DNA from 4 places in the Streptomyces sp. NPDC004111 genome. Region 3 is predicted to be linked to each of the others. Evidence: riboswitches for the same ligand, from Rfam matches in the RefSeq annotation. Region 3 holds a riboswitch; each other region holds the start of a gene.
The links. A riboswitch is a leader RNA that binds a small molecule or an ion and turns the genes downstream of it on or off. The one in region 3 is predicted to bind cobalamin.

Region 1 (7,406 bases), on a different contig from region 3:
TCGAGCACACCTGGCACTCGGCCCTGATCACCTGGCTCTCGGGCCGGGCCTCGATCGCCCAGGTGAAGATCGACATCGAGACGGTGTGCAAGCTGATCGACGTGACCTCGGCGCAGGCGGCGGCCCCGGGGCAGGCCCCGTCCGGCGCGCCGGACGGCACGGCGAAGTAGCGGGGCACGGGGCGGGCGGGCCGACTCCTCGACGGCCCGCACCGTCCCGCACCCCGCGGTCCTCGGCCCGCCGCTCACTCCTCCGGCGGGAACACCGGCTCCCCCGTGTCGCGCAGCGCGATGGCGATCGCCTCGACCGGGCAGCCCTCCGCCGCGGCCAGTACGTCCTCGTCGGCGTCGACGTCCGGGTGCACCGGGTGGGACTGCCGGGCGGAGTCCAGGCGGAAGGAGCCGGGGGCGGCGGCGACGCACATGCCGGAGCCGATGCACACGCCCCGGTCCACCTCCACGTGCCAGCGGTCGCCCATCAGGCGTCCTGCCCCGGGGCCTCGTACCCGGCGGGCAGGTGGATCATCTTGTGCTCCAGGTACTCGCCGTACCCCTCGGGGCCGAACTCGCGGCCCAGGCCGGAGTTCTTGTAGCCGCCGAAGGGGCCCATCATGTCGATGCTGAAGGTGTTGACCGAGTAGGTGCCGGTGCGCACCCGGCGGGCCACCTCGACGCCGCGGTCCACGTCGGCCGTCCAGACGCTGCCGCTCAGGCCGTACTCGGAGTCGTTGGCGATACGGACCGCCTCCGCCTCGTCCTCGTACGGCAGCAGGCACATCACCGGACCGAAGATCTCCTCGCGGGCCACCCGCGTCGTGTTGTCGACGCCGCCGAGCAGGGTGGGCTCGACGTACCAGCCGCGTTCCCGGCCGGCCGGGCGTCCGCCGCCGGCCAGGACCTTGGCGCCCTCCTCCTGGCCGATCCGGATGTAGTCGAGGGAGCGCTGCTGCTGGCGCCGGGCGACCAGCGGTCCGACCTCGGTGGCCGGGTCCATCGGGTCGCCGACCTTGAGCGCGCCCGCCGCCGCGGCGAAGGCCTCGGCGAACTCGTCGTAGCGGGAACGGGGGGCCAGGATGCGCGACTGGGCCACGCAGGCCTGTCCGTTCAGCATCCAGGCGAAGGGGGCGATGCCGGCGACGGTCGTCCCCAGGTCGGCGTCGGGGAGGATGACGGCCGCCGACTTGCCGCCGAGTTCCAGGGTGACGCGGCTGAGGTTGCGGGAGGCGACCTCCATCACGCGCTTGCCCGCGGCGACCGATCCGGTGAAGGACACCTTGTCCACACCGGGGTGCGCGACCAGGTACTCGCTGACCTCGCGCTCGGCGGGCAGGATGGAGAGCACGCCCTCGGGAAGCCCCGCCTCGGTGCAGATCTCCGCGAGGAGATAGCCGTCCAGGGGCGTCTCGGGCGAGGTCTTCAGCACGGCCGTGCAGCCGCTGAGCAGGGCGGGTGCCAGCTTGGCCGCGGCGGTGAACTGGGGGACGTTCCAGGGGACCACCGCCGCGACGACCCCGACCGGCTCGCGCCGCACCAGCAGATTGCCCAGGGCGCCGGTGCGGCGGGTCTCCACCGGGAAGTCCTGCGCCACCTTGATCGTCGTGTCCCACACCATCATCGCGGCGAGCGCCTGCATCATCACGCTCGCGGTGTACGGGGTGCCGTTCTGCGCGCTGATGACGCGGGCGATCTCCTCGTGGCGCACCGCGATGGCGTCCTTGATGCGGGTGACGACCTCGATCCGCTCCGCCAGTGTCATCCGGGGCCAGGGCCCCTCGTCGAAGGCCCTGCGGGCCGCCGCCACCGCCCGGTCCACGTCCGCCTCGGCGGCGTGCGGGACCCGGCCGATGACCTGTTCGGTGTGCGGGGAGACCACTTCGATGACGTCGGAACCGGACGGCTCGACCAACTTGCCTGCGATGAAGAGCTGTTGGTGTTCGACGAGTTCGGTCATGGCTGTCGCCTCCCGCGAGTCCGGCCCGGTGCACTACTGCTGACGCTCCATCAGTTACCGCTCCCCCCGAACTGATACCAGTTCTAGTTCGTACGGGGAAGGGGTGCGACGCGCCCGGCCGCGAGCAGCGGGGCGAGGGCGAGCAGCATGCACAGGCCGCCCACCGGGAGGAGGTCGAGGCTGACGGCCATGCAGACCGTGCCCGCCACCAGGGCGGTCACCATGAGGATCCGGGTGCGGACGGAGGCGGCGGTCAGGGCCGCCAGGACGACCAGGCCGACGAAGAAGAGCTGCGGGACCACCCCGTAGACGACCGGCTCGACCCCGGGGACCGCCTTGACCTGCCGGAAGATCTCGCGCATCGCGGGCCGGTCCTCGGCGATCAGCCCGGACACCAGGTCGATCGCCGCCTGCACGGCGGTGGCGAGCAGCCCGGCACCCGTCACCAGCAGGGCCGCCGAGGCCGCCGGGCGCCGCGACGCGGGCGCCGAACGGTACAGCTGGCGCAGGACCGGAACGAACAGGAGCACCCCGACGAGCATCGCGAGATGCCCCAGCGTCCAGCCGGTGCCCGGCGTGCCCCGCTCGCTGAGCAGCCGGACGGCGCCGTACACGACCAGCGAAACGGGCGCCGCGACGAGCGCGAACCGGGTGAACCCGGCGGGCCGGACGAGGCCGGAGGGGGTACGGGGGGCGGTGGCGGGGACCGGGGCGGGCCGGTCCTGCGGGGCGGGCCGGCCGTGCGGGGCGGTGGTGCGGGGAGCGGCGGCGTGCGGGGCGGTGGTGCGGGGGGCGGTGGTGCGGGGGGCGGTGGTGTGCGGGGCGGTGGTGCGGGGGGCGGTGGTGTGCTGGGTGTGCGTCGGGTTCGTCATGCGTCGATCTTGTCCGCGTACAGCCATGCGGCCCATCCGGGACAACCACGGGGCACCCCCGACAACGACCCCGAGAATCCTGGGGGTCGACACCCGCACCGTCCCCCACCTCGCACTGGAACCCGTTCTAGTTATAGTGACCGCAAGGCAAGTCCCGCACCACTCGCGACAGTTGGGGGAGCCATGACACAGGTGACCGAGCACGGCGGCGGCGTCTGGAGCATCAAGGTCCCGATCCCGGACAACCCCCTCGGCCACACCCTGGTGCACCTCGTGGACACCGACCGCGGGCCGGTGCTGATCGACACCGGCTGGGACGACCCCGCCTCCTGGGACACCCTGACCGCCGGGCTCGCCGCCCTCGACGTACGCGTCGCCGACGTGCACGGCGTGGTCATCACCCACCACCACCCCGACCACCACGGCCTCTCCGGGCAGGTGCGCGACGTCTCCGGCGCGTGGATCGCCATGCACGCCGCCGACGCCGAGGTGGTCCGCCGCACCCGCGGCGCCGAACCGGACGTCTGGCTCGACTACCTGACCGCCAAGCTGGCCGCCGCCGGGGCCCCCGAGGACCACCTCGGTCCGCTGCGCGCCGCCCGCGGGTCGGGGCGGATGCGCACGCTGCCGGGGCTGCGGGCGGCGCTCCCGGACCGGGAGATCGTGCCCGGGGAACTGCTGCCGCTGGCGGGCCGCGCGCTGCGCGCCGTATGGACCCCGGGCCACACGCCCGGCCATGTGTGCCTGCATCTGGAGGAGGAGCACCCGGCCGGTCTGCCCGGCCACGGGCGGCTCTTCTCCGGTGACCACCTGCTCCCCGGCATCACCCCGCACATCGGCCTGTACGAGGACCCGGACGACGACGCCACCGGCCCCGACCCGGGCGGCCGGCTCCGTTCGAGCGCGGGGGACCCCCTCGGCGACTACATGGCCTCCCTGGAGCGGATCGCCCGGCTGGACGTCGCCGAGGTGCTGCCCGCCCACCAGCACCCCTTCACCACCCCGCGCGAGCGCGTCGAGGAACTCCTCGCCCACCACGAGGAACGCCTCGCCGGGCTGCGCGCCCTGCTGGCCGCGCCCCTCACGCCCTGGCAGCTCGCGGAGCGGATGGAGTGGAACCGGCCCTGGGAACAGATCCCCTACGGCTCGCGCAACATCGCCGTGTCCGAGGCCGAGGCCCATCTGCGCCGACTGGTGAAACTGGGACACGCGGAGGCCGTACCGGGCAGCGATCCGGTGACCTACACGGCGGTGTGACGGCGGGGCGGCGGCGGCGCGACGGCGGGCCCGACCCCGGACAGGTCGGTAGAGTGTGCGAGTCGTCATCATGCCCGTACGGGAGAAGCCGGTGCGAATCCGGCACTGACCCGCAACCGTGATTCCCATCGCGCGCGATCCCTCGCCGCGGTGCGAAGAGTCGGAACGCCCGGCCCGCATGACTGGCACGGCACCGTCGAGGTAGAGGTACACGGGGCCGGTGCCGCGGTGCCTGTCGAAGGGGTCCGTGCCCGGCCGCCCTTCAGGAGAGGCACCACCGACATGACCCTTCGCCGCAGCGCCGCAGCGCTCGCCGCAGCCGCCGTTCTCGGTGCGGTGGCCGCTCCGGCCGCCTCCGCCGCGCCGGCCCCGTCGCCGGTGGCGATCCCCTCGGGGCTGTACGGCAAGAGCGACCCGACGTACGACGGTGTCTTCCGGCAGTCCCTCGCCCTGCTCGCCCAGCAGACCGTCGGAGTGAAGCCGGCCACGAAGGCGGTCGACTGGCTGGTGGCCCAGCAGTGCGACAACGGCGGCTTCCCCGCCTTCCGGGCCGACGCGAGCAGGCCCTGCGACGCGAAGGTGCTGGTCGACACCAACGCGACGGCCGCCGCCGTACAGGCGCTGAAGGCGCTCGGCGGGCAGGACGCCACGGTGAAGAAGGCCGTGGGCTGGCTGAAGTCCGTCCAGAACAAGGACGGCGGCTGGCCCTACTCCCCCGGCACGCCGAGCGACGCCAACTCCACCTCGATCGTGGTGGGCGCCCTGGTCGCGGCCGGTGAGCGGCCCAAGGACGCCATGGGCAAGGACTGGAAGTCGTCGCTCGACGCACTGCTGGCCTTCCAGGCGGACTGCGCGGGCAAGGCGGAGAACCAGGGCGCCTTCGCCTTCCAGCCCGACAAGGCGGGGAAGAAGTTCCCGAACGCCGACGCGACCGCCGCCGTGGTGACCGCGGCGGCCCAGAAGACGATGGTCGTCGCCCCGGCCAAGACCAACGAGGAGCTCAAGCCCGCGGCCGACTGCGAGGCGGGCATGACCTCCCCCGAGGCCGCCGTGGACGGTGGCTCCGACTACCTCGCCCGGCTGCTCGCGAAGAACGGTCAGCACCTGATGTCGGCGATGCCGGGCGCCGAGGACAAGCCCGACTTCGGCAACACCGCGGACGCCACGGTGGCGCTGGCCGCCGCGGGCCACCGGGACGCCGCCGCGAAGCCCGCCCAGTGGCTGGCCCGCAACGGTGCGGCCTGGGCGAAGCAGACCGGTCCCGCCGCCTGGGCCCAGCTGGTCTTCGCCGCGCACGCCACCGGCATGGACCCGCGCTCCTTCGGCGGCACCGACCTCGTCGAGCAGCTCAACGCGACCGGCCCCGCGCCGCAGGCGAAGCAGGCCGCGGAGGACGCCGGGAAGAAGGACGAGGCGAAGAAGGACGACACGGGCGGCTCCTCCGCCACCTGGTGGGTCGTCGGTGTCGCCTTCGTGGCGAGCATGGGCGCGGGCTTCCTGATCAGCGGCCGCAACAAGAAGAACCAGCAGCTGTGAGCCGGACCGCCGCGGCCCGCCGCGCGAAGTGCGCCGCACCGCTGCTCGCCGTGGCGATGGGGCTGGGCGCGCTGCTGCCCGCGGGCGCCGCAGCGGCGGCGGACCAGGGCTCCGGCTACCGCTACTGGTCGTTCTGGGAGCGTGACGGCGGCACCTGGACGTACGCGACCCAGGGAGCCGCCACCACCCGTCCGGCCGACGGCGCGGTCCAGGGATTCCGGTTCGCCGTGAGCCAGGACTCGCAGGACGCCGCCAAGCCGCGCGGGGAAGCGGGCTTCGAAGCGATCTGCGCCAAGACCCCCGCCCAACCGGGCAGCAAGCGCCTCGCCCTCGTGCTGGACTTCGGAACGCCGCAGGACGCCCCGGACGGCGAGACGCCGCCCGCACCGCGCGGCGTGTGCGCCCGGGTGGGCGAGGACGCGACGACCGCCGAAGCGCTGGCGGAGGTGGCCAGGCCGCTGCGCTACAACAACGCGGCGCTGCTCTGTGCCATCGCCGGCTACCCCAGGACCGGGTGCGCCGACCAGGTGAGCGGAACGTCCTCGCAGAACGCCGAGCCGTCCGCGCCCGCTCCCACCGCCGACTCTCCTTCCGCCTCCGCCTCGCAGGACGACGGGGGCACGGGCCCGTCCGCCGGTGTCCTGGTCGGACTCGCCGCCGTGCTGGCGCTGGGCGCCGCCGCCGTGTGGCAGGCCCGCCGCCGTCGGGGATGAGCGGCGCGACGAAGCCGGAGGGCAGCACCCCCTCCGGCCGCCGCGACCCGGCCGGCAGGGGCACCGGCCGACCGGTCCGCGGGCCGGCCGGTCCGCTGCGGGCCCCCGCCGCCAGCCGCAGCAACGCGCTGCACGCCGGGGCCTGGTGGCTGTGGGCACTGGGACTCGCCACGGCCGCCTCCCGCACCACCAATCCGCTGCTGCTCGGGCTGATCGTCGGCGTCGCCGGGTACGTGGTCGCGGCCCGGCGCACGGACGCGCCGTGGGCACGGTCGTACGGCGCCTTCGTCAAGCTGGGCCTGATGGTGCTGGTGATCCGGCTGGTGTTCTCGGTCTTCCTCGGCTCGCCGATCCCGGGACAGCATGTGCTCCTCACCCTGCCGGAAGTACCGCTTCCGGACTGGGCGCAGGGGGTGCGGCTCGGCGGGCGGGTCACCGCGGAACAGCTCGTCTTCGCCCTGTACGACGGCCTCAAGCTCGCCACCCTGCTCATCTGCGTGGGCGCGGCGAACGCGCTGGCCAACCCGGCCCGGCTGCTCAAGTCGCTGCCCGGCGCCCTGTACGAGGCGGGGGTGGCGGTCGTCGTCGCGATGACCTTCGCGCCGAACATGGTCTCCGACGTCGTACGGCTGCGGACCGCCCGGCGGCTGCGCGGCCGGCCCACCGGCGGGGTGAGGGCGCTGCTCCAGATCGGGCTTCCGGTGCTGGAGGGTGCGCTGGAGAGGTCGGTGGCGCTGGCCGCTTCGATGGACGCCCGGGGGTACGGGCGCACCGCGCAGGTCCCGCCCCGGGTGCGGCACCTGACGACGGTGCTCACCCTCGGCGGACTGCTCGGGGTGTGCGCGGGGGCGTACGGGCTGCTCGCCGCGCAGGGTGCCGGGTACGGCCTGCCGGTGCTGCTGATCGGGCTGGCCGCCGCGATGGCCGGGCTGCGGCTCGGCGGGCAGCGCAGCGTGCGCACCCGGTACCGGCCGGACCGGTGGGGGGTGCGGGCCTGGCTGGTCGCCGGGTCGGGGGCGGTCGTGGCCGCGTCGATGATCTGGGCCGCCTCGTACGACCCGCAGGCCCTGCACCCGGG
Region 2 (7,406 bases), on a different contig from region 3:
TCCTCCCGTGCGTGCGGTGCGGCCTCTGCGGGTGGCGAGGGTGAGTGCCCAGCCGCCCGCCACCAGGAGGGCCGCGGCTGCCGACAGCGCGCCGATCCGCGCACCCGTGGACGCGAGGAGGCCACCGCCGGCGGCGCCGGTGCCGGAGGTGTCCCCGGCGCTGACGATGCCGCCCGTGGCGCCGTCGCCGGTCCCGCCCGCGGCGGTGGTGCCGCCACCGGTGGTGGTGTCGACGATGCCGCCCGTGCCGCCCGTGCCGCCCGTGCCGGACGTGTCGCCCGCGTCGCCGGAGGTCTCTCCTGAGCTCTCTCCGGGGGTGACGATGCCGGTGCCTCCGGAGTGGGCGCCGCCGTCCGTCGCCGTACCGGTGGAGGCACTGCCGGTGGTGCCGGTGCCCGTGGTGGCGCCACCGGCAGTCGGGCCACCGGCAGTCGCGCCGCCTGCCGTCGCGCCGCCCACGGAGTTCCCGCCCGCGCTCTCGCCCGGGGGCTGCGGGCCGGTGCCGGTCAGATCGCGGTTGAGCCTGGCGAAGGAGACACCCGTCGTGCCGCCCACGGCCTGCGTCGATGCCCGCAGGTCCGAGCCCTTCTGGCCTTCCTTCGCGACGTTGAAACCGCCGTCCGTGTTCTGCTGTCCGGCGAGGAACGCGCGGGCCTTGGCGATCCGGGTGCTGTACTTGGCCGCGTCCAGGGAGAGTCCCTGCACCGCGAGCGCGGCCGAGTTGACCGAGTTGCCCGCCGCGCCGGGGAAGCCGCCGTCGGGCAGCTGCTGCGCCGCGATCCAGGCAAGTGCCTTGTCGACAGCGGTCCTTGACGCTGTGCCGCCGACCAGATCCAGAGTCATCGCGGCCATCGCGGTGGAGTCCACGTCCGAGTCGCCCGTCGCCGGTACGAGGCTCGGCCACGCACCCGAGGGGTGCTGGAGGCTCGTGAGATAGGCGATCGGCGCCCGCGCCGCCGCACTCTCGCCCGCCCTGAGCTGCGCCATGATGCCCAGCGACTGGGCGAACACGGAAGGGGCGTAGGCGTAGGCGCCCTTGGCCGCGCAACTGCGGTCCGGCAGGGTGCTCGGTGCGGCGCAGACGGATCCGCCGAGTGCGGCGATCAGGTCCTTGCCGCCGAAGGCGCGCGGGTCGCGGCCGACGGACTGTGCCAGCAGTGCCGTCTTGCCGATCGAACCGCCGCCCGCGTACTTCGTGCCGATCGCGGTCCAGTCGTGGACCGTGCGGCCCGCCGCGTCCTTGCCGCCCTTGTCGAGGAAGTCGACGATGCCGCGCAGCTTCGCGTTGTCGAGGCCGGTCGCGGCGAGCGCGTACGCACCGTCGATGGTCAGCCCGAAGTCGGCCCGGCCGCTGACCGGGTCCGCGGCGTAGTACTGGCCGCGGCTGAGGCGGGCGGGGGCGGTGAGGTAGCCGACACCCTTCTTCAGGTCCGGTCCCTCACCCGCGGGCGGGTCGACCGGCGGGACCACCGGCGGTTCGGCCTTCTCCGGCAGGGTCGCCAGACTCGTGCTCCGCGCGGCGAACACGGCGTGCACCGTCGGGTGGATCTCGGAGGTCTCCCCGCCGTCGAAGCCGATGCCGCCGTCGGTGAGCTGCTGCCGCGACAACCAGGCCAGCGCGGCGTCCGCGTACGCCGTGTCGCCCAGCGCGCGCAGGGCCTGCGCCGCGACCGCGGTGGTGAAGGGACTGCCGTCCGTCAGGCCGGTGGCGGCCGGGAAGCCGCCCTCCTTGAGCTGGGTCCGCTTCAGGTACGAGCGGGCCTTCGCCACGGCGCCGTCCTGGCCGCCGACCGCCCGGAGCGCCGGCAGCACCTGGCCGGTGGTCCACGGCTCGGGTTCGCAGTTCTGGCCGGGGCGGATCAGGATGCTGGTGAACCCGCCGCTCTCGCACTGCATGTCCAGGATCCGCTTGACCGCGTCGGTGGGCGGGGCGATACCGGCCCGCTTCACGGCGAGAAGGCCGAGGGCCTGCCCGTCGGTGTACCCGGCGTTCGGGAAGTCGCCCTTGGCGGTGCAGCCGGGCGTGGGGGTACCGGAGTCGGGGCCCGCCGTGCACAGGTGCTTCACCAGGTCGCCGGCCAGGTCGTGGTCCGCGAAGGCGCGTGGGTCGCGCCCGGTGCTCACTGCCAGCAGGGCCAGCCGGGCGGCGGCGTTGGTGTCGGGAGCACGGCCGGTGCCCGCCGGGTAGGCGTAGGCGTCGGTGTTCCTCGCCAGGAACGCGACGACCTTGTCCAGGTCGGTGTCCTTGGGCTGTGCGGAGGCCAGCGCCAGGGCGACCTCCGTGGTGAACCCGGTGTTCGGCTCCTCGGCGCCCTCCTCCACGACGCGCTCGCCGTCGGTGAGCCTGCCCTTGAGCCACTTCACGGCCGGCTCCACGGCGACCCGGCCCGGCGGAACGGTGGGCGCGGGCGGGTCCGCGGGGTCCGGCGGCACCGTACCGCCGCCCTTGGCGCGGACCTCGTCCGGAGTGAACGAGGGCTGCCCCGTCGTCCCCCCGATGTCGGTGCCGCCGAACACCCACGCGTCGACGTCGCCAGGCCGAGGCGTGCGGGCCATGGCCCCGTACTGGCTGTACTTCCAGGTCTTCTCGCCCTGCGAGGCGTGCCAGTACGACCAGTACGCGGTGGCCTGCGGGGTGACCTCGCACGGCTCGTCCCGCGGGGTCGGGAACTGGGTGCCGGACTCGTTCTCCGCGTGACCGAGGCGGCAGATGAAGGCGGGGCCGTCCTTCTTGGTGCCGACGGTGCTGAACCCGGCAGCGTGCAACAGGTCGTACCCGGTGGCCGAGTCGACGCCGCAGCCGCGGACGACCTTCCCCTTCCAGGGGCGGAAGTCCACCACGACGATCGCGCCGGTGGTCGCCGTGCACTTCTCGACCGGGTCGGCGGAAGCGGCCGAGGACGTGCCGGTGACGTACACGGCGCCGCCGACCAGCACGAGGACGGCCGCCAGGAGCGTCGATGCGAAGGCGGACAGGAACGGGCCGCGCGGCACCGGCCCTGACCCGGGCGTGCGCGCCAACCGGCCACGGCGGTACGTGAATCGGCGTCCTGGCTCTGCTGCGGTCCCCACTGCGGCCCCTCGTGTCGGCCGAGCGGGCACATGCGTGGCGAAAGAGGTCCGGGAGGCGAGGAACGCCCAGGAAGGACCAGTCGAACCACGCCGTAGTCCGCGACGGCGTCTCGTTCATGACCCAGGGGCGGGCATTCCGGCTCACCCACGGCATGCCTGCGGCACGGTGGGTCCACGGTTGCGGGTCAGCGCCGGGATTCGACCGGCTTCCCCCGCTCTCCTGAGCGAATAGCAGCCGGAGTGAAGCACGGGCCGCGTGGGCACGTCAAGGTTCCCTGGAAGTTGCGGAGTTCGTGTAACGTCCTGCTCCGCCACGTGGGGGAACCCGGTGCGAATCCGGGGCTGACGCGCAGCGGTGTGGAACGGAAGCAGCCGTTCCGAGCCCGAATGCCCAGGTGGCAGGCCACATCACGTACAGCTGTACCTCGCGAACGGACGGCGGTCAGGACATTCCCGAGGGCCCCGACGGGTGCCGCGGCGGGGACGTGCATGCCCGGCGTCCTCCACCTCAGGAGCAGTCATGTCCCGTTCTCGTACCGCCATGTCCGCCAGCACGTCCGGCAGACCGAACACGCCCTCCTCGCCCGCGCGTCGATCCCGTAGGGCGGCCCTCGTCGTGCCCGTCGCCGCCCTCGGCGCGTTCGCCCTCACCGTGCTGCCGGCCGCCGCGACCGCGACACCCGCGCAGATCGCCACCTCCAAGGCCAACGGCGTCGGCTACCTCAAGTCGCTTCAGGGCGCGGACGGTTCGTACGCCGGCTCCGGGCTCTCCCACGAGTGGGCGTTCAGCGCCTTCGCGGCGGCGGGCACCGCCGCCGTCGACGTCACCCCCGGCGGCGACACCTCCAAGAACGCCCGCACCGTCTACCGCGACCTCCTGGCCACCCCGGGCTGGCCGTCCGCGACCCCCGTCGTCACGGACTACGAACGCGGCGCCCTCAACGCGTACGCGGCGGGCATCGACCCGGCCCGCGTGTCCGCCTCCCGCAACCTGATCGCCGACGTCTACGGCCACTGGCAGACCGCGTCCCCCGGCTACTTCGGCTCACCGAACCTCTACAACGGCACCGTCTTCGCCGCCCTGGCCCTCGGCGGTACCAGGACGCAGGCCGGCGGCCAGCGGACACCCAAGGCACTGCTGGACGCGCTCGTCACCCGTATCCGGGCCAACCAGCACAACGACGGCGGCTGGACCTTCAGCAAGGCCGAGGGAGACCCGGCCGCCCTGAACTCCCCGAGCGACATCGACATGACCGGTGCGTCCATGGCCGCCCTGTGCGTCTCGGGAGTGCCGAACACCGACCCCGACATCGGCCGGGCCAAGACCTTCCTCAAGAGCAAACTGGTCAACAACAGCGGCGCCCTGGACTCGATGTACGGCATCAACACCGACTCCAACGGCTGGGCCGTCTCCGGCCTGAACGCCTGCGGCATCAACGCCCAGACCGGCGACTTCCGCACCCCGCTGGGCAAGACCCCCCTCGACTTCCTGATATCCCAGCAGTTCAACCCGGGCGGCGGCTTCAAGTACCTGCCCACCGACACCGCCCCGCAGGCGTACGCGTCCATCGACGCGCTGCGCGCCGTCGCGGGCGGCGGCTTCACGGCGGCCCCGCCCGCCCCGGTCACGGCGGGCGCCCCCCGGTGGGTGGCCGCCCCGTCCTTCACCGCCGGTACGGCCACGAAACTGGCACTGACCGTCGACGACGGGACGGGCGGCCTGCGGGTCTGCTCCGTCGCCTTCACCCCGACCGGGGCGACGGCCACCCTCGGCGACCTCCTCACCGCGGCCGGCAGCGGCGCGACCCCCGCGGGCTGCGTCACCTCCGCACTCCCGGCCTCCGGCGCGTCCGGCCCGCTGACCAGCGTCAACGGAAAGGCCAACGACGGCTCCCGGACCTGGAAGGCGAGCATCGACGGCTCCGCCTTCACGACGGCCGACCGCGGAACGCAGATCAAGGTGGGCGACACCGTGGCACTGCGCTGGGGCGCCTGACCGGAACACCGGGCGGACCGGGCCGCCCGGCGCGGGCCGCCCGGTCCGCGCCGGGAACGTCGGGCGATCAGCCCATGTGCGCGCTCATCACGCGCCGCGTGTTGCCGCCCAGGATCTTGAGGATGTCCTCCTCCGCGAGACCCCGGCGCAGGAGCGCCTCGGTGACCAGCGGCATGCCCGACGGGCCCTCCAGACCGGGGAAGTCGAACAACGGGTCCTCGGCGTCCGTGTCCTCGCAGCAGGGCGGGGTGACGTCGTGCATGACCTCGCGGACGAAGTCCGAGCCGAGCCCGACGTGGTCGACGCCGGCGACGGCGACGACGTGCTCGATGTGGTCGACGATCCGGTCTGCGCTCACCTTGTCCTGCTGATCGGTGAGGAAGTCCGGTATGAAGTTCACGCACACCACCCCGCCCGTGGCGGCCACGCCGCGGATCTGGTCGTCGGTGAGGTTGCGGTGGTGGTCGCGCAGCGCACGGGCGTTGGAGTGGGTGGCGATCACCGGCCGGGTGGCGAGTTCCAGGACGTGGGCGACGCCGCTCGCCCCCAGGTGGGAGATGTCGAAGAGCATGCCGAGGCGTTCCATCTCGTGCAGGGCCTCGACGCCGGGGGAGGTCAGCCGGCTGCCGGTGGCGTCCTCGCGGCTGCCGTCGGCGAGCGGTGTGCGCCCCCAGTGGGCGAGGGAGGCGATGCGTACGCCGAGCCGGAACAGGGTGGAGAACAGCTCCACGGAGGCGTCGACACCGGGCGCGCTCTCCAGCGCGAGCACGAGGGCGATCCTCCCCTGGGCGAGGGCCGCGTCGATGTCGGCGCCGTTGCGGCACAGCGCGACGTCGGCCGCGTTCTCCTCCGCCAGGACGTGGGCGCATTCGATCATGCGGAGGGTCTGGCGCAGCGCCCCTTCGGGACGGAACTGGTCGTCGATGAACACCGGCAGCACCTGGATGTCGATGCCGCCTTCGCGGAGCTGGGGCAGCCAGCGATCGCGGAAGAAGCCGCCCCAGCGCTTCGGCGGGCGGGCGGTGACGGCCATCAGGAGGTCGTTGTGCGTGTCGGCCACGACGGCGCGGCGGTGCAGGTCCAAGGACATGGGGTGATCCCTTCGGGAACGGGTCAGGAGTGGGTCAGGCGGGGAACGGCGTCGAGCAGCGCCCGGGTGTACGCGTGCTGCGGGGCGGTGGTCACCTCGTCGACCGGCCCGTGTTCGAGGAGGTGGCCGTGGCGCATGACGGCCACGGCGTCGCACACGTACCGCACGACGGCGAGGTTGTGCGAGATGAACAGCATGGTCAGGCCGAGTTCGGCGCGCAGGTCGCGCAGCAGGTTGAGGACCGAGCCCTGGACGGAGACGTCCAGGGCGGAGGTGATCTCGTCGGCGATGAGGACCTCCGGGCGGGCCGCCAACGCCCGCGCGATGGCCACGCGTTGGCGCTGCCCGCCGGACAGCTCGCGCGGGTACCTGCCCGCGCAGGAGGCGGGCAGGGAGACGAGTTCGAGCAGCCGCGCGATCTCCCGCGCCCGCTCGGCGCGCGGGACACGGACGCCCTCCGCGACGGCGTCGCCGATGCTCATGCGCGGGTTGAGGGAGGAGGAGGGGTCCTGGAAGACCATCTGGACCCGGCCGCGGGGGACGCCCGAGATCGTGCCCCGGTACGGGGTGAGACCGGCGGCGGCACGGGCGAGCGTCGACTTGCCCGAACCGGACTCGCCGACCAGGCCGGTGGCCCTTCCGCCCGCCACCTCCAGGCTGACGTCGTTCACGGCGGTGAAGGAGCCGAACCGCACGGTCAGGTTGCTGATCTTCACGGTGCCTCCCAGCAGGCCACCGCGAACCCGTCGGCGGCGGTGCGGAGTTCGGGGCGCTCCGTCGCGCACCGGCCGGTGGCGAGGGCGCAGCGGCCGGCGAAGGCGCAGCCTTCGGGGGCGTCGCCGGGGGCGGGCTGGCGGCCCGGAATGGTGGCCAGCGGGCGGGACCGGTCGGTGCCCATGTCGGGGAGGGAGCCGACCAGTGCCCGTGTGTAGGGATGCCGGGCCCGGTGGAGGGCGTCGGCGGGGAGTTCCTCGACGATGCGGCCCGCGTACATCACGGCGATCCGGTCGCACAGTTCGCTGACGACGGCGATGTCGTGGGAGATGAACAGGGCGCCGGCCCGGGTGTCGTCGACGACTTCGCGCAGCACCTTGATCACCTCGCGCTGGACCGTCACGTCGAGCGCGGTGGTGGGCTCGTCGGCGATGATCAGGCGGGGGGTGCCCATCAGCCCCATGGCGATGACGGCGCGCTGGCGCATGCCGCCGGACAGCTCGTGCGGGTACTGGCGGACGACCTGGGCGGGCC
Region 3 (7,406 bases):
CCAACGACGACCGCCCCACCGCGGACTTCGCCCCGCACCTGGGCCCCGGGCGGCTCCAGCCCCTGGTGGCCTCCGGCGCCCTCTCGCTGGGCGAGTTCGCCCTGGCGGCGGACCGCTGGAACCGCTTCCGCACCGACCCCGACGCCTACGTGATGCTGCTGGGCCTCACCGCCGCGGGCACGGCACCGGCCTGCGCACCCACGACTGCGCCCGCACCGGCGCACTCACCGGCGACCCCGCCCGCACCGCCCCGCTGAACGCGAGCGGACCGGCCCCGCAATCCGTAAACCCGCAAGCCCCCGAGCCCCCCAGCCCCCGAGCCGCAAGCCCTCAAACCCGCAACCGATCCGATGGGAACAGTCGCCATGCACCCCAACGTCAAGATCTTCATCACCATCTTCTGCTACATCAGCGGCGTGATGGGCGTGGTCACCGCCGTGCTCAACGCCAGCCAGCAGCCCACCCAGACCACGGCGGCCGTCGTCGCGGGAGTGATCGGCGCCGTCTTCCTGCTCGCCGGAATCGCCCTCAGCCGCCGCCCTCGCCTCTGACGGCGCTGCCCCGTCCCGAACCCGAACGGCACCCCGGGGGAAAAGAGGTCCGCACACCGGTTACTCTGATCCGGTCGAACGCGGATCGAGGCCGGACGCGGAAACGCGACCGTCCCGCCGCCCTGGGAAGAGTGCCTCTCCGGTTCGACCAGAGCCCGGCATCAGCCCACCACCACCCTGATGCCGGGCTCGCCCCTTTCCACGAGCCGGATGCGGCGGGTGCGGCGGGCGGCCTCAGTGGTGCCAGGGCAGTCGCACCGGCTCGGCCGGTATCCGGCCCGCGACCAGATCGCGCGCCAGGCCGGACAGGCCGAGAGGGTGGATCCGCTCGGTGCTGGCGGCCAGTTCGTCGAGCGTCCACCAGCGGTGCCCGGCGTGGTATCGCAGTTCCTCGGCCCCCTGGCCGCTGACATCCACCTGGTGGCCCGTCACCCTGAGGTGGAAGAAGTTGTCCTGGAACATCCCCTCCGCCCAGCCGAGGTCGGCGTACCCGGCGGTCAGGGCGACCTTCGGCCCGACCGCCTCCGGGGTCACCGCGAGGCCGATCTCCTCGCGCAGTTCCCGGGCCGCCGCCTCGGCCTCGCTCTCGCCGTCCTCCAGCCCTCCCCCGGGCGCGCACCAGCCGTGGCCGCCGGCGGGCACGTCCGGGTCGACACGGAACTTCAGCAGCAGCAGACGGTCGGCGGCGTCGAAGAGCAGAACGCGGGCGGCACGGCGGGAGTACTTCTCCATCTCGGACATCCGGGCAGCCTAACGAGACGGCACGCGACGGCCACCGGGTTTACGGGACGGCCGGATCCCCGGGCACCGGGGCGGGGCGACGGCGGGACGGCGGCCGGCCCGCCCCGCCCCGGTACACCGGTACGGGGCTCGGAGTCGGGCCGCCCGGTCATGGCCGCGCTCGACCTGCTCGGGCGCCGCTGGACGCGTGGAGCCGGCGCTGGGCGCAGGAGACCGACCGCACCTGACCGGGCACGGCCTGCCCCCCCCTCGCCCGGGACGAAGGTCCTCACCTTCCGGGCCCAACGAACCCCCACATGTCGTACCGGGCGTGTCGGACCAGCACAAGATGTAGTGTCCTAAAGGTCGGTTCGGCGTCGGCGCACCCCTCGTGTGCGCGGCCGAGGAAACAGGGAATCCGGTGCGAATCCGGAGCTGCCCCGCAACGGTGTGGGCCCGCGGACGGGCCCGAGTCCGATACCTGCCGGCCCCGGCCGCGCATCCCGCGCGACCGCAGGCACACACCCCGGACGCCTCGTGGGAGGGCCGACGTGACGCAGATCGACGCCGTGGACTCGGTGACCGAGTACCTGGACCGCAGCGACTGGCGGGTCAACGCCAACGCGAACCAGGGCTACTCGCTCGGCGGACTCATCCTGAACACCGCGGGCAAGGTGGTCGCCAACTACTGGCTGGACCAGGTGTATCCCGAGGCCGTCGGCCGTGCCCACCGCGAGGGCGACCTGCACATCCACGACCTGGACATGCTGTCCGGCTACTGCGCGGGCTGGTCGCTGCGCACCCTGCTGACCGAGGGGTTCAACGGGGTCGCGGGGCAGATCGACTCCGCGCCGCCGCGGCACTTCTCCTCCGCCGTGGGACAGATCGTCAACTTCCTGGGCACCCTGCAGAACGAATGGGCCGGCGCCCAGGCGTTCAGCTCCTTCGACACGTACATGGCGCCGTTCGTGCGCCAGGACTCCATGTCGTACGCGCAGGTGCACCAGTGCGTGCAGGAGCTGGTGCACAACCTCAACGTGCCCTCGCGCTGGGGCACCCAGACGCCGTTCACCAACCTCACCTTCGACTGGACCTGCCCCGCCGACCTGCGCGACCAGGTGCCGGTGATCGGCGGCGTCGAGCTGGACTTCCGGTACGGGGAGCTCCAGGCCGAGATGGATCTGATCAACCGGGCGTACATCGAGGTGATGACGGCCGGTGACGCGGCGGGCCGGGTCTTCACCTTCCCGATCCCCACGTACAACATCACCCGGGACTTCCCCTGGGAGAGCGAGAACGCCACGCGGCTGTTCGCGATGACCGCGAAGTACGGACTGCCGTACTTCCAGAACTTCCTCAACTCCGGTCTTGAGCCCGGCATGGTCCGCTCGATGTGCTGCCGGCTCCAGCTCGACCTCACCGAACTGCTGAAGCGGGGGAACGGCCTGTTCGGCAGTGCCGAGCAGACCGGCTCGCTCGGCGTGGTCACCGTCAACTGCGCCCGGCTGGGACATCTGCATCCGGGCGACGAGGCGGGCCTGTTCGCGGCGCTCGACCGGCTCCTCGAACTCGCCGTGCAGAGCCTGGAGATCAAGCGGGTGACGGTCCAGGACCTGATCGACCAGGGCCTCTTCCCGTACACCAGGCGCTATCTGGGCACCCTGCGCAACCACTTCTCGACCATCGGCGTGAACGGCGTCAACGAGATGATCCGCAACTTCACCCGCGACGCGCACGACATCACGGCCGCCGAGGGGCACGCGCTCGCGGTCCGGCTGCTGGACCACGTACGGGCGCGGATGGTCGAGTTCCAGGAGCGCACCGGCCACCTCTACAACCTGGAGGCCACCCCCGCCGAGGGCACCACGTACCGGTTCGCCAAGGAGGACCGGCGCCGCTTCCCCGGCATCCTCCAGGCGGGCCCGTACGGCAACCCGTACTACACCAACTCCTCGCAGCTGCCGGTGGGCTGGACCGACGATCCCTTCGAGGCCCTGGAGCGGCAGGACGAGCTCCAGACCAAGTACACCGGCGGCACCGTCCTGCACCTGTACCTGTCCGAACGCGTCTCCACCGCCGAGGCCTGCCGGAACCTGGTGCGGCGCTCCCTGGAACGGTTCTCGCTGCCCTATCTGACGGTGACCCCGACCTTCTCCATCTGCCCGGCGCACGGCTATCTGGCCGGTGAGCACACCAGCTGCCCGACCTGCCGGCGCGGCTGCGAGGTGTGGACGCGGGTGATGGGCTACCACCGGCCGGTCGCCTCGTTCAACATCGGCAAGCGGGGCGAGCACGCCGAACGCAGGCACTTCCGGGAACCGGCCACGACGCCACCGGTCCGCACGCCGTCCCCGGAGCCGGTACGCACACAGGTCCCGGCCCCGGCATCGGCCCCGGCACCGGCCCCCGCGCCGTGATCCGGATCGGCGGCTGGTCCCGGCTGTCCACCTGCGACTGGCCGGGCCGCCTGGTCACCACCGTGTTCTGCCAGGGGTGCCCCTGGCGCTGCGGCTACTGCCACAACCCGGACCTGCTCGACCCGCGTACGGCCCCGGCCGTCCGCTGGCCGGACGTGGCGGCGCACCTCGCCCGCCGCCGGGGCCTGCTCGACGGCATCGTGTTCTCCGGCGGCGAGCCCCTGCTCCAGCCGGGCCTGGCCGACGCGGCACGGGCCGCCCGCGCGCTCGGGCACCGCGTCGGCCTGCACACCGGCGGCGCCCTCCCCCGCAGGTTCGGGGCGCTGCTGGAGGCGGGGCTCCTGGACTGGGTCGGCTTCGACGTCAAGGCCCACCCCGATACGTACGAGAAGGTCACGGGCGTACGCAACAGCGCGGCCCCCGCGGTACGCAGTCTGCGGCTGTTGCGCGACTCGGGCGTCGCGCACCAGCTCCGCACCACCGTGGACCCGTCCGTCCTGACCGCCGCCGACGTCACCGCCCTGCGCGGCTGGCTGGCGGAGCGGGGGGCGGAGGGCCACGTGTGGCAGGAGGCGCGCACCGGCTGACGCCGCGGGGTCTGTCAGACTCCTCGGATGATCGTCAGACTCGCTCAGGAACAGGACTTCCCCGGCTTCCTCGACCTCGCCGCCCAGGTCGAGCACTGGTTCGGCGCGATGGTCGGGGAACCCGGTTTCCACGACGCCGTGCGGGAGCACATACGCGGCTCGGCCGCGCTCGTCGCCGTGCCGTCCGATCCCTCGGAACCGGCCCTGCTCGGCGGGCTGCTGTTCGGTGCCGAGCCGCCCGTCCACCACGTCCACTGGCTCGTGGTCTCGGAGAAGGCGCGCGGGACGGGGGCCGGGCGGGCGCTGATGGCGGAGGCCGTGAGCAGGTTCGTCCAGGGGCCGGGCACCCTGGAGGTGGTGACGTTCGGGGCCGATCACCCGGGTGCCGTGGAGAGCGGTGCGCGCGTCTTCTACGAGCGCCTGGGCTTCGCCCCGGCCGAGGCCACCGACCCCGGCCCGGAGGGCGGTTCGCGCCAGGTCTACCGCCGCACCGTCGGCTGAACCCGGAGCGGGAGACCCCCCGAGGGGGGCGGGGGCCGGCCCATGACCCGAGGAGGGGAATGGGCCGGCCCGTGGTCTCAGGCCCGCTTCAGCCCCCGGATCGCCGGTACGGAGACGAGCGCGGCCACCACCAGGAGCGTCAGCACACCGCCCGCCAGCAGCACCGTACGGGCGCCGAACAGTCCGGCGGCCGGGCCCGCGAGGGCCTGGCCCACCGGGAGCATCGCGACCGATCCCGCCACCTCGTACGCGTGCAGCCGGCTCAGTACCGGGCCCGGCACCCGGGTCTGGATGCTGGTGGCCCACATGACGCTCCAGAAGCCCATGCCCGCCCCGGTCAGGACGGCGGCCACCAGCAGTGCGCTCACCGGGAGTTGGGCGCCGACGGCGGCGGGGAAGGTGGCCGTGCCGAGCAGGGAGAGCGCGCCCGCACGCAGCGGGTGGTCGGGGCGCAGCCGCATCGCGGGCACGGCACCGAGGGCGGTACCGAGGCCGAGGGCGGAGCTGATCAGGCCGTAGGTCTGGGCGCCGTGCCCGCCGATCAGCTCCACGGAGGTGAGCGGGACGAGCGGCCCCCAGGCGGTGATCATGAAGAACATCCAGATCACGATGGTCGCCCACAGCCAGGTCCGGGAGCGGAACTCCCGCCAGCCCTCGGCCAGGTCGGACCAGTAGGTGGTGGGGGGCTTCGGCCCGGGTGCCGCCTCTCCGCTCCCCGGGCTCTCGGGCAGCCGCAGCAGCGCCAGGCACAGGGTGCTGATCGCGTACGTCGCCGCGTGCGCGGCGAACACCGCCGCCGGGTCGGCCACCGCGACCAGCAGACCCGCGACGGCCGGTCCGGCGAGCATGGCCAGGGACTCACCGATGCGAATCGTGCCGTTGGCGGCCTGCACGTCGTCGGCGACCCGGGGGATCGTGCTGGCCACGCCGGGCTGGAAGAGGCCGGTGGCTATGCCGTTGACCGCGCCGATCAGGCAGATCTGCCAGAGCACCACGTGCCCGGTGAGGAAGAGCAGCGCGGCAACGGCCTGCGTGACGATCCGTACCGCGTCCGAACCCACCATCAGGCGCAGGGTGTTGAACCGGTCCGAGAACACCCCGCCGAAGATGATGAAGACGGCTGTGGTCGCGATGGTCGACGCCATCGCGAGCCCGACCTCGCTCGCCCCCATCCCGTACTGGAGAAGCCCCGCCGAGAGGGCCACGGGCAGCATCGTCTCGCCCAGCTTGGAGGCGGCCCTGGCGGCGAAGAAGAGCCCGAAGGCACGCGAGCGGAGGGGGCGGGCCGGCACCAGGGGCGGCACGAGGAGGGCCGGCACGACGGCGGACCCGCCCGGAACCGGGTCGAGGGGCGGAACGGCAGCCGGGTCGAGAGCCGGGGAAGAGGTCCGAGAAGAAGCCCGGGAGGAAGTCCGGGAGGAAGCCCGAGGGGAGGTCCGGGAAGAGGCCGGGTCGGACGCCGGGGAGGAAGCCTGTGAGGAAGCCTGTGCGGACGCGGACCGCTGGGCCGCGGCTTGCTCTTCGTTGGAGGTCACAGCCCTCGATCCTCTCCCCGGCACCCACGCACCCGCCACTCCATTACCAGCGGCACACATCTGCACATAGGGTAATTCCCCGGTCAAGTCGGTCTGCTGACGGGGGCTCGTTCCCGGGGCCGCCGAACTGCCGGGCAGGATGCCCTCTGTGAACGACGTGCTGTGCGGTCTCGCCGCCAACCCGGCCCTGCCGTCCTCCTTCGTCGACCGGCTTTTCGCGGTCGCGGACGACGCCCTCGTCGATGACCTCGCCCCGGAGCTGGCCGACCGCGCGGACCTCACCCACGCGCAGGCGCTCGCGCTGGCCGCGCGCGTGCCGCACAGTGCCGTACGGCTCGCGTACAACGGGCGGCTGACCGCGCCCGACATCGATCCGGTCACCCAGCGGGACGCCGCCCTCGCGCTGCTCGACCGGGGTGCGGGCGATCCCCGGTGGGCACGCCTGTTCGCGGCGGACGCGTCCGCCGACTGCCGGGAGCGGCTGGCGGAATGCCCCGGGCTGCCCGCCGACGTGGTGGCGGTGCTCGCCGCCGATCCGGAGGTACAGGTCGTCGCGGAGCTGGCGCGGGTCGCCGGGCCGGACTTGGTGGTGGGGCTCGCGTCGCATCCGCACGCCGAGGTCCGCCTCGCAGTCGCCGCCAACGAGTCGACGCCGGCCGCCGTGCTGGCCGCGCTCCTCACCGGCGAGGGCCTGCCGCCCGCGCGGTGGTGCCTGGTGTGCGTCCGGGAGGAGGTCCCCTTCGCGCACGACCGCAACTGTCCGCGCACCGACTGCGACCTGCGGCCGGACGCCGCCTGCGACGGCTCGCACGAGTCCACCGTGCACGGCCTGCGGCAGGCGGCGCTGCTGAACCCGGCCACTCCGGGCGCCACCGCCGCGGCCTTCGCCGACCATCCCTGCTCGCTGCTGCGCCGGGCCCTGGCGAGCCGTACGGACCTGCCGACGGCCGCGTACGCACGGCTGGCCACCGACCCCGTACCCGGTGTTCGGGCCGATCTCGCCCGGAATCCCGCGATCGACGAGCCGCTGATCCGGCTGCTGGCCGACGACCGGGACCACGACGTGCGGCGCCAATTGGCGCAGCATCCCCGGGT
Region 4 (7,406 bases), on a different contig from region 3:
AGTTCGGTGGCCATGTCGGCGAGCCTGAACTGCAGTGCCTGCGCGTCGAGCAGCCGGCCGCCGAAGGCCTCGCGGTCGGCGAGGTGGGACAGGCTCCGGTTCAGGGCGCTGCGGGCGCCGCCCAGTGAGCACGCGGCGATGCCGAGCCGGCCGCCGTTGAGGCCGCGCATGGCGATCCGGAAGCCGTCGCCGGCCCGGCCGAGCAGCCGGCCGGCGGGCAGGCGCACCCCGTCGAGGACGACCTGGCGGGTGGGCTGGGCGTTCCAGCCCATCTTCCGCTCGTCGGGGCCGAAGGAGAGCCCGGGGTCGTCCCGGTCGACGAGGAACGCGGAGATGCCGCCGGGGCCCGTGCCGCCGGTGCGTGCCATGACGACGTACACCTGGGAGACGCCCGCCCCGGAGATGAACTGCTTCACCCCGGTGAGGACGTAGTGGTCGCCGTCGCGGTCCGCGCGGGTGGTGAGCGCGGCGGCGTCGGAGCCGGCGCCGGGTTCGGTGAGGCAGTAGCTGCCGAGGTCCTCCAGGGAGCACAGCCGGGGCAGCCGGCGGGCCCGCTGCTCCTCGTCGCCGTAGGTGTCGATCATCCAGGCGACCATGTTGTGGATGGAGAGGTAGCCCGCGACGGACGGGCAGCCGGAGGCCAGGGCCTCGAAGATCAGGGCCCCGTCGAGGCGGCCGAGGCCGCTGCCGCCGGCGTCCTCGCGGACGTACACGCCGCCGAGTCCCAGGCCGCCGGCCTTGCGGAGCACGTCGAGGGGGAAGTGCTTGTCCCGGTCCCAGCGGACGGCGTGCGGGGCGAGGTGGTCCTGGGCGAAGTCCAGGGTGGTTTCGACGAGGGCCCGCTGGTCCTCGGTGAGCGGGGTGGAGGTGGTCATGGCGCTCATCCCATGGTCGGCATCGTGAAGCTGGCACCCTCCCTGGCGCCGGACGGCCAGCGCGAGGTGACGGTCTTGGTGCGGGTGCAGAAGCGGATGGCGTCCGGGCCGTGCTGGTTCAGGTCGCCGAATCCGGACCGCTTCCAGCCGCCGAAGGTGTGGTAGGCGACGGGGACCGGGACGGGTACGTTGACGCCGACCATGCCGGTGCTGACGCGGCGGGTGAAGTCGCGGGCGGTGTCGCCGTCCCGGGTGAAGATCGCGACGCCGTTCCCGTACGGGTGCTCGCTGGGCAGCCGCAGGGCCTCCTCGTAGTTCCGGGCGCGTACGACGCAGAGCACGGGTCCGAAGATCTCCTCGCGGTAGATCCGCATCTTCGGGGAGACCCGGTCGAAGAGGGAGGCTCCGGCGAAGAAGCCGTTCTCGTGGCCGGGAAGGGTGAAGTCCCTTCCGTCGACGACGAGTTCGGCGCCCTCCACGACGCCGATGTCGACGTAGCGGCGCACCCGCTCCTGGGCGTCCCTGCTGACGAGGGGGCCGAAGTCGGCCTCCGGGTCGTCGGAGCGGCCGATCCGCAGGGCCTGGACGCGCTCCTTGAGCGCGGCGACCAGCCGGTCGGCGGTCTCCGCGCCGACCGGTACGGCCACCGAGATCGCCATGCAGCGCTCCCCCGCCGAGCCGTACCCGGCGCCGACGAGGGCGTCGACGGCCTGGTCGAGGTCGGCGTCCGGCATCACGACCATGTGGTTCTTGGCGCCGCCGAAGCACTGGGCGCGCTTGCCGCGGGCGGCGGCGGTGGCGTAGAGGTGGGCGGCGACCGGGGTGGAGCCGACGAAGCCGAGGGCCGCGACGCGGGGGTCCTCCAGGAGGGTGTCGACGGCTTCCTTGCCGCCGTTGACGACATTGAGGACGCCGGGCGGCAGGCCGGCCTCCAGGAAGAGTTCGGCGAGCCGCAGCGGGACCGAGGGGGCGCGCTCGGACGGCTTGAGGACGAAGGCGTTTCCGCAGGCGAGGGCGGGGGCGGCCTGCCAGAGCGGGATCATCGCGGGGAAGTTGAAGGGGGTGACTCCGGCGATGACGCCGAGCGGGGAGCGCAGCGAGTGGACGTCGATGCCGGTGCCCGCGTTGTCGGTGAACTCGCCCTTGATCAGGTGCGGGATCCCGGCGGCGAACTCGACGACCTCCAGGCCGCGTTGGAGGTCTCCGTGGGCGTCGGCGACGGTCTTGCCGTGCTCGGACGACAGCAGGGCGGCGAGCGTGTCGCGTTCCTCGTCGACGAGTTGGAGGAAGCGGAGCAGGACGCGGGCGCGCCGCTGCGGGTTCCAGTCGGCCCATTCGCGCTGGGCGTCGGCGGCGTCGGTGACGGCCGCCTCGGTGTCGGCGCGGCCCGCGAGGGGTACGCGGGCCTGCACCGTGCCGGTGTTGGGGTCGTAGACGTCGCCGAAGAGGCCGGAGGTGCCGGCGGTGTGCTTGCCGCCGGTGAAGTGGCCGAGTTCACGGACCATGGGGTGCCTGCTCTCGTCAGGTGGGATCCGGGGAGGGCACGGCGGACCGCCGACGGGGCGCACGGGTGGGTGCGGGGCCGGCGGGCGTCGTGGGACAGCGGACGGGGGCGCCCGTACGGGGGACCGGGCGCGCGAGGGCCGTGCGGCCGGACGCCGGGTACGGGTGCCGCAGTCCTACGAGTGCGGGGTGAGTGGCGCGCGCTCCGCCGGACCACCGGGGCCGTGGGTACAAACCGGTGCCATGCGTGTCTGCTCCATCCTCGTGGAAAACACGGAACGTTCCGCGGCCGGTATCCTGACTCCCGGATCTCCGTGTGCCGCCCGCCTTCCCGACCGCCCCTGGCGGGGCCCGGTCAGTGGCGAGTGGTGACAGCACACTCCCCGGTCACAGTGGCGGGACCGTGCCGGATTCACACCGGCTTCCCTGCACCGCGGACCTTGTGCCACGAACATATAGTTGGACGTCCTAGTAAGTCCACCCCCTCCCCGGGGACTCCCCCGCCCGGCCCGCCGCACTCGCGCGCGCGGATCAACTGCCCTCCTGTACACAGGTGTTGGCCGTCCGGATCGCCGCAGGTGTCCCATGTCACCGTCCGGCATCCGAGCCGTGGTGCCCAAAAGCCGCTCCGGCGCCTACTGTGTGCGGTGCAGCTGGTTCGCCCTGTCCGCCAGGCAGGCGCGTCGCAAGAGGGAACCCGGTGGGAATCCGGGACTGCCCCGCAGCGGTGAGCGGGAACGACCGCCGTCATACGCACTGGGTCCGGCCAGGACCTGGGAAGCGACGGCCAGTAGGAATCCGCCGGAGTTCCGGTGGGTGTGCCCGCGAGTCCGAAGACCTGCCCGTTGCCCGCACGCGACCGATCGCGTGCGGATGTCCCGGTGACCTCGTGGGCGGGTCGGCGTACACAGCAGGCGGAGGACCGCGCTCGTCGCGCGCGGCACACTCCGTCCGGTTTCGTCATCCCTTCGCGTCCGCGTCCCGTCGCCGGGGCTCTCAGGAGTCGTCTCGCGAAGGAGATTTCCGTGACAGCGAAGCCCGCAGCCGCGGCAGCACGGTCCACCGTGCACGGCTACCCCCGCCAGGGTGCGCACCGTGAACTGAAGAAGGCCGTCGAGGGCTACTGGAAGGGCCGGGTCACCGCCGACGCCCTCCGCCGGACCGCACAGGACCTGCGCCGGGCGAACTGGCGCCAGTTGGCCGACGCCGGCATCCACGAGGTGCCCACCGGCGACTTCTCGTACTACGACCATGTGCTGGACACCAGCGTCATGGTCGGTGCCGTCCCCGACCGCCACCGCGCGGCCGTCGACGCCGACGCGCTCGACGGGTACTTCGCCATGGCGCGCGGCAACCAGGACGTGGCGCCGCTGGAAATGACCAAGTGGTTCGACACCAACTACCACTACCTGGTGCCCGAGCTGGGGCCCGGTACGGTCTTCACGGCCGACTCCACCAAGCAGGTCGCGGAGCTGACGGAGGCCCTCGCGCTGGGGCACCGCGCGCGACCCGTGCTGGTCGGCCCGCTCACGTACCTGCTGCTGGCCAAGCCCGCCCCCGGTGTGGCCGCGGACTTCGAGCCGCTCACCCTGCTCGACCGGCTGCTGCCGGTGTACGCGGAGGTGCTCGCCGACCTGCGGGCGGCCGGGGCGCAGTGGGTGCAGCTGGACGAGCCCGCCCTGGTCCAGGACCGCACCCCGGCCGAACTGAACGCCGCTTCGCGCGCCTACCGCGACCTGGGCGGGCTGAGCGACCGGCCGCAGCTCCTGGTCGCGTCGTACTTCGACCGGCTCGGCGACGCGCTCCCCGTGCTGGCCAGGGCCCCGATCGAGGGCCTGGCGATGGACTTCACCGGTCCCGCCGCCGCCAACCTGGACGCGCTGGCCGGCGTCGGCGGGCTGCCGGGCAAGCGGCTGGTCGCGGGCGTCGTCGACGGCCGCAACATCTGGATCAACGACTTCGAGAAGTCGCTGGGTGTCCTCGGCACCCTCCTGGGCCTCGCGGACCGGGTCGACGTCGCCGCCTCCTGCTCGCTGCTGCACGTCCCGCTGGACGCCGCGGCCGAGCGCGACATCAACCGGGAGATCCTGCGCTGGCTGGCCTTCGCCAAGCAGAAGACGACCGAGATCGTCACCCTGGCCAAGGGGCTGACGCAGGGCACCTCCGCGATCACCGCCGAACTCGCCGCCAACCGGGCCGATCTGGCCTCCCGCGCGCACTCCCCCATCACCCGCGACCCGGCGGTGCGCGCCCGGGTGGCGGCCGTCACCGACGCGGACGGCCGCCGCTCGGCCCCGTACGAGGAGCGGGCGCCCGCCCAGCGCGCGCACCTGGGCCTGCCGCTGCTGCCGACCACCACGATCGGTTCGTTCCCGCAGACCGCGGAACTGCGCACGGCCCGCGCCGACCTGCGCGCCGGACGCATCGACGCGGCGGGCTACGAGCAGCGCATCGAGGCCGAGATCCGCGACGTGCTCGCCTTCCAGGAGAAGGCCGGCATCGACGTCCTGGTGCACGGCGAGCCCGAACGCAACGACATGGTGCAGTACTTCGCCGAGCAGCTGACGGGCTATCTCGCCACCCAGCACGGCTGGGTGCAGTCCTACGGCACCCGCTACGTCCGCCCGCCGGTGCTGGCCGGGGACATCTCCCGGCCGGAGCCGATGACGGTGCGCTGGACGTCGTACGCCGGTTCCCTCACCGACCGGCCGGTCAAGGGCATGCTGACCGGCCCGGTCACCATGCTCGCCTGGTCGTTCGTACGGGACGACCAGCCGCTCGGCGACACCGCGCGGCAGGTCGCGCTCGCCCTGCGCGACGAGGTCAACGACCTGGAGGCGGCGGGCACTTCGGTCATCCAGGTCGACGAACCCGCGCTCCGCGAGACCCTGCCGCTGCGCGCCGACGGCCACGGCGCCTATCTGGCGTGGGCGACGGAGTCGTTCCGGCTGAGCACCTCCGGGGTGCGTGCGCGGACCCAGATCCACACGCACATGTGCTACGCCGAGTTCGGTGACATCGTGCAGGCCATCGACGACCTCGACGCCGACGTCATCAGCCTGGAGGCGGCCCGTTCGCACATGCAGGTGGCGCGCGAGCTGGCCGAACACGGTTACCCGCGCGAGGCCGGCCCCGGCGTGTACGACATCCACTCGCCGCGGATCCCCTCCGCCGAGGAGGCGGCGGCCCTGCTGCGCAAGGGACTTGAGGCCATTCCGGCCGACCGGCTGTGGGTCAATCCGGACTGCGGACTGAAGACCCGCGGCTGGCCCGAGACCCGGGCCTCGCTGGAGAACCTGGTGGCGGCGGCCCGCACCGTACGGTCGGAGCTGCCCGAGTCCTGACCCGGGCGGCACACCAGGGCCGGGAGCGGCCACCGCGCGCTCCCGGCCCGCACGCCCGGCGAACGCGCGCTCCCGGCCCGCTCACCCCGCGAAGGCCGGGGCCGGCAGTCCCTGTCCGGCGTCCGGCACGACGAGCAGCGAGCCCGCGTACGGGTGCGGGTCGGCCGGGCCGGTGCGGGCCGTGGTGACGTAGAGGTCGCGCAGGCCGGGGCCGCCGAACGCGCAGGCGGTGGGGCGCGGGACGGGCAGCGGGAGCGTGCGGTCCAGGCGCCCGTCCGGTGTGTAGCGGCGGACCTGGCCGCCATCCCAGAGGGCGACCCAGACACAGCCCTCGGCGTCGACGGCGAGGCCGTCGGGGAAGCCGGCGCCGGCTTCGATCTCGACGAACGGCCGCCGCTCCAGCGGGAGTTGTCCGGACGGCTCGCAGATGTCGATGCGCCGGGTGGGGCTGTCCACGTAGTAGGCGCGCCGGCCGTCCGGGCTCCAGCCGATGCCGTTGCTGACGGTCACCGCGTCGAGGAGCACGGTGGGTCCGGCCGCGCCGGGGCCGATCCTGACGAGGTGGCCGCCGCCGGGTGCCTCGTCGTAGCGCATGGTGCCGGCCCAGAGCGAACCGTCGGGGGCCACCGCCGCGTCGTTGCCGCGCCGGCCGGGCACCGGGTCGTGGTGCAGCCAGCAAAAGGTGCCGTCGGGGCCGTAGGCGCCCACGCCGTCGCGGAGGTTGACGATCAGGCCGCCGCCGCGCCGGGGTTTCGCGGCGCCGACGTGCTGTTCGGTGGCCAGGACGGTGCGGCGGCCGGTGCCGGGGGCGTAGGTGTGGACGCGGGAGCCGAGGATGTCCACCCAGATCAGCCGGTCCCCGGCCGGGTCCCAGGTGGGCCCCTCACCGAGCGCGGCGCGCTCCCGTACGACGATCTCGGCCCGGGGCGGGCGTGCGGCGCTCATCCCTGCCGCCCGCTTCCCCGGTGTCCCAGCCGCACCGACAGGTCCGCGGCGCCCCGGGTGGCCAGTTCGGCGAGTTCCTTCTCCCGCTCCTCGCTCCAGCGGATCACCGGGACCGACACCGACAGGGCTGCGACGACCCGTCCGGTGCGGTCGCGGACGGGGGCGGCGACGCAGCTGACGTCGGGGTTGGACTCGCGGTGCTCGGTGGCCAGGGCGCGCTCCCGGATGCCGGCCAGGGCCGGGTACAGGGCCTGGGGGTCGGTGATGCTGTGCGGGGTCATGCCGGTCAGCGCGCGGCCGTCGACGCGGGCGCGCAGTTCGTCCTCCGGGAGGGAGGCGAGCAGCATCTTGCCCACGGAGGTGCAGTGCGCGGGAAGCTTGCGTCCGGCGGCGGAGACCATGCGGACGGCGTGCGTGGAGTCGACCTTGGCGATGTAGATGACGTCGAGGTCCTCCAGTACGGCGACGTGGACGGTCTCGCCGCAGCTCTCGGCGACCTCCCGGGCCACCCGCTGCCCCTCGGCCGCGAGGTCGAGCTGCTCGGCGTAGCGGCTGCCCAACTGGTGGTTGCGGACGCCCAGTCGGTAGCGTCCGGGCTGTTCGTCGACGGCCACCAGGTAGTTCCGGGCGGCGAGCGTGGTGACGAGTTCGTGCACGGTGGTGCGGGGCAGGCCCAGCTTGCGGGTGATGTCCGGGGCGGACAGCGTGCCGTCGCCCTCCAGGAACAGTTCGAGTATGT

Region 1: another riboswitch for cobalamin. It lies ahead of ACFYVL_RS19475 (prenyltransferase/squalene oxidase repeat-containing protein); the one in region 3 lies ahead of ACFYVL_RS03430 (ribonucleoside triphosphate reductase).
Region 2: another riboswitch for cobalamin. It lies ahead of ACFYVL_RS07750 (prenyltransferase/squalene oxidase repeat-containing protein); the one in region 3 lies ahead of ACFYVL_RS03430 (ribonucleoside triphosphate reductase).
Region 4: another riboswitch for cobalamin. It lies ahead of ACFYVL_RS20370 (CoA-acylating methylmalonate-semialdehyde dehydrogenase); the one in region 3 lies ahead of ACFYVL_RS03430 (ribonucleoside triphosphate reductase).

Annotation. Positions count from the first base shown of each region.
Region 1 covers NZ_JBIAMU010000009.1:192,841-200,246, reverse strand. Annotated here, with positions in the region: gene ACFYVL_RS19500 (TetR family transcriptional regulator) at 1-170, shown strand, start outside; gene ACFYVL_RS19495 (ferredoxin) at 245-478, opposite strand; gene ACFYVL_RS19490 (aldehyde dehydrogenase) at 478-1,950, opposite strand; gene ACFYVL_RS19485 (hypothetical protein) at 2,034-2,822, opposite strand; gene ACFYVL_RS19480 (MBL fold metallo-hydrolase) at 3,006-4,079, shown strand; cobalamin riboswitch at 4,122-4,272, shown strand; gene ACFYVL_RS19475 (prenyltransferase/squalene oxidase repeat-containing protein) at 4,362-5,615, shown strand; gene ACFYVL_RS19470 (SCO2322 family protein) at 5,672-6,328, shown strand; gene ACFYVL_RS19465 (energy-coupling factor transporter transmembrane component T) at 6,325-7,406, shown strand, end outside.
Region 2 covers NZ_JBIAMU010000003.1:156,565-163,970, reverse strand. Annotated here, with positions in the region: gene ACFYVL_RS07750 (prenyltransferase/squalene oxidase repeat-containing protein) at 1-2,994, opposite strand, end outside; cobalamin riboswitch at 3,181-3,327, opposite strand; cobalamin riboswitch at 3,391-3,465, shown strand; gene ACFYVL_RS07745 (hypothetical protein) at 3,614-5,068, shown strand; gene ACFYVL_RS07740 (dipeptidase) at 5,136-6,158, opposite strand; gene ACFYVL_RS07735 (ABC transporter ATP-binding protein) at 6,182-6,874, opposite strand; gene ACFYVL_RS07730 (dipeptide/oligopeptide/nickel ABC transporter permease/ATP-binding protein) at 6,871-7,406, opposite strand, start outside.
Region 3 covers NZ_JBIAMU010000001.1:763,095-770,500, reverse strand. Annotated here, with positions in the region: gene ACFYVL_RS03445 (class I SAM-dependent methyltransferase) at 1-257, shown strand, start outside; gene ACFYVL_RS03440 (hypothetical protein) at 366-551, shown strand; gene ACFYVL_RS03435 (NUDIX domain-containing protein) at 786-1,292, opposite strand; cobalamin riboswitch at 1,622-1,775, shown strand; gene ACFYVL_RS03430 (ribonucleoside triphosphate reductase) at 1,772-3,688, shown strand; gene ACFYVL_RS03425 (anaerobic ribonucleoside-triphosphate reductase activating protein) at 3,685-4,275, shown strand; gene ACFYVL_RS03420 (GNAT family N-acetyltransferase) at 4,303-4,776, shown strand; gene ACFYVL_RS03415 (MFS transporter) at 4,854-6,095, opposite strand; gene ACFYVL_RS03410 (hypothetical protein) at 6,460-7,406, shown strand, end outside.
Region 4 covers NZ_JBIAMU010000010.1:32,727-40,132, reverse strand. Annotated here, with positions in the region: gene ACFYVL_RS20375 (acyl-CoA dehydrogenase family protein) at 1-884, opposite strand, end outside; gene ACFYVL_RS20370 (CoA-acylating methylmalonate-semialdehyde dehydrogenase) at 881-2,380, opposite strand; cobalamin riboswitch at 2,648-2,843, opposite strand; cobalamin riboswitch at 3,016-3,239, shown strand; gene metE (5-methyltetrahydropteroyltriglutamate--homocysteine S-methyltransferase) at 3,404-5,722, shown strand; gene ACFYVL_RS20360 (SMP-30/gluconolactonase/LRE family protein) at 5,804-6,667, opposite strand; gene ACFYVL_RS20355 (IclR family transcriptional regulator) at 6,664-7,406, opposite strand, start outside.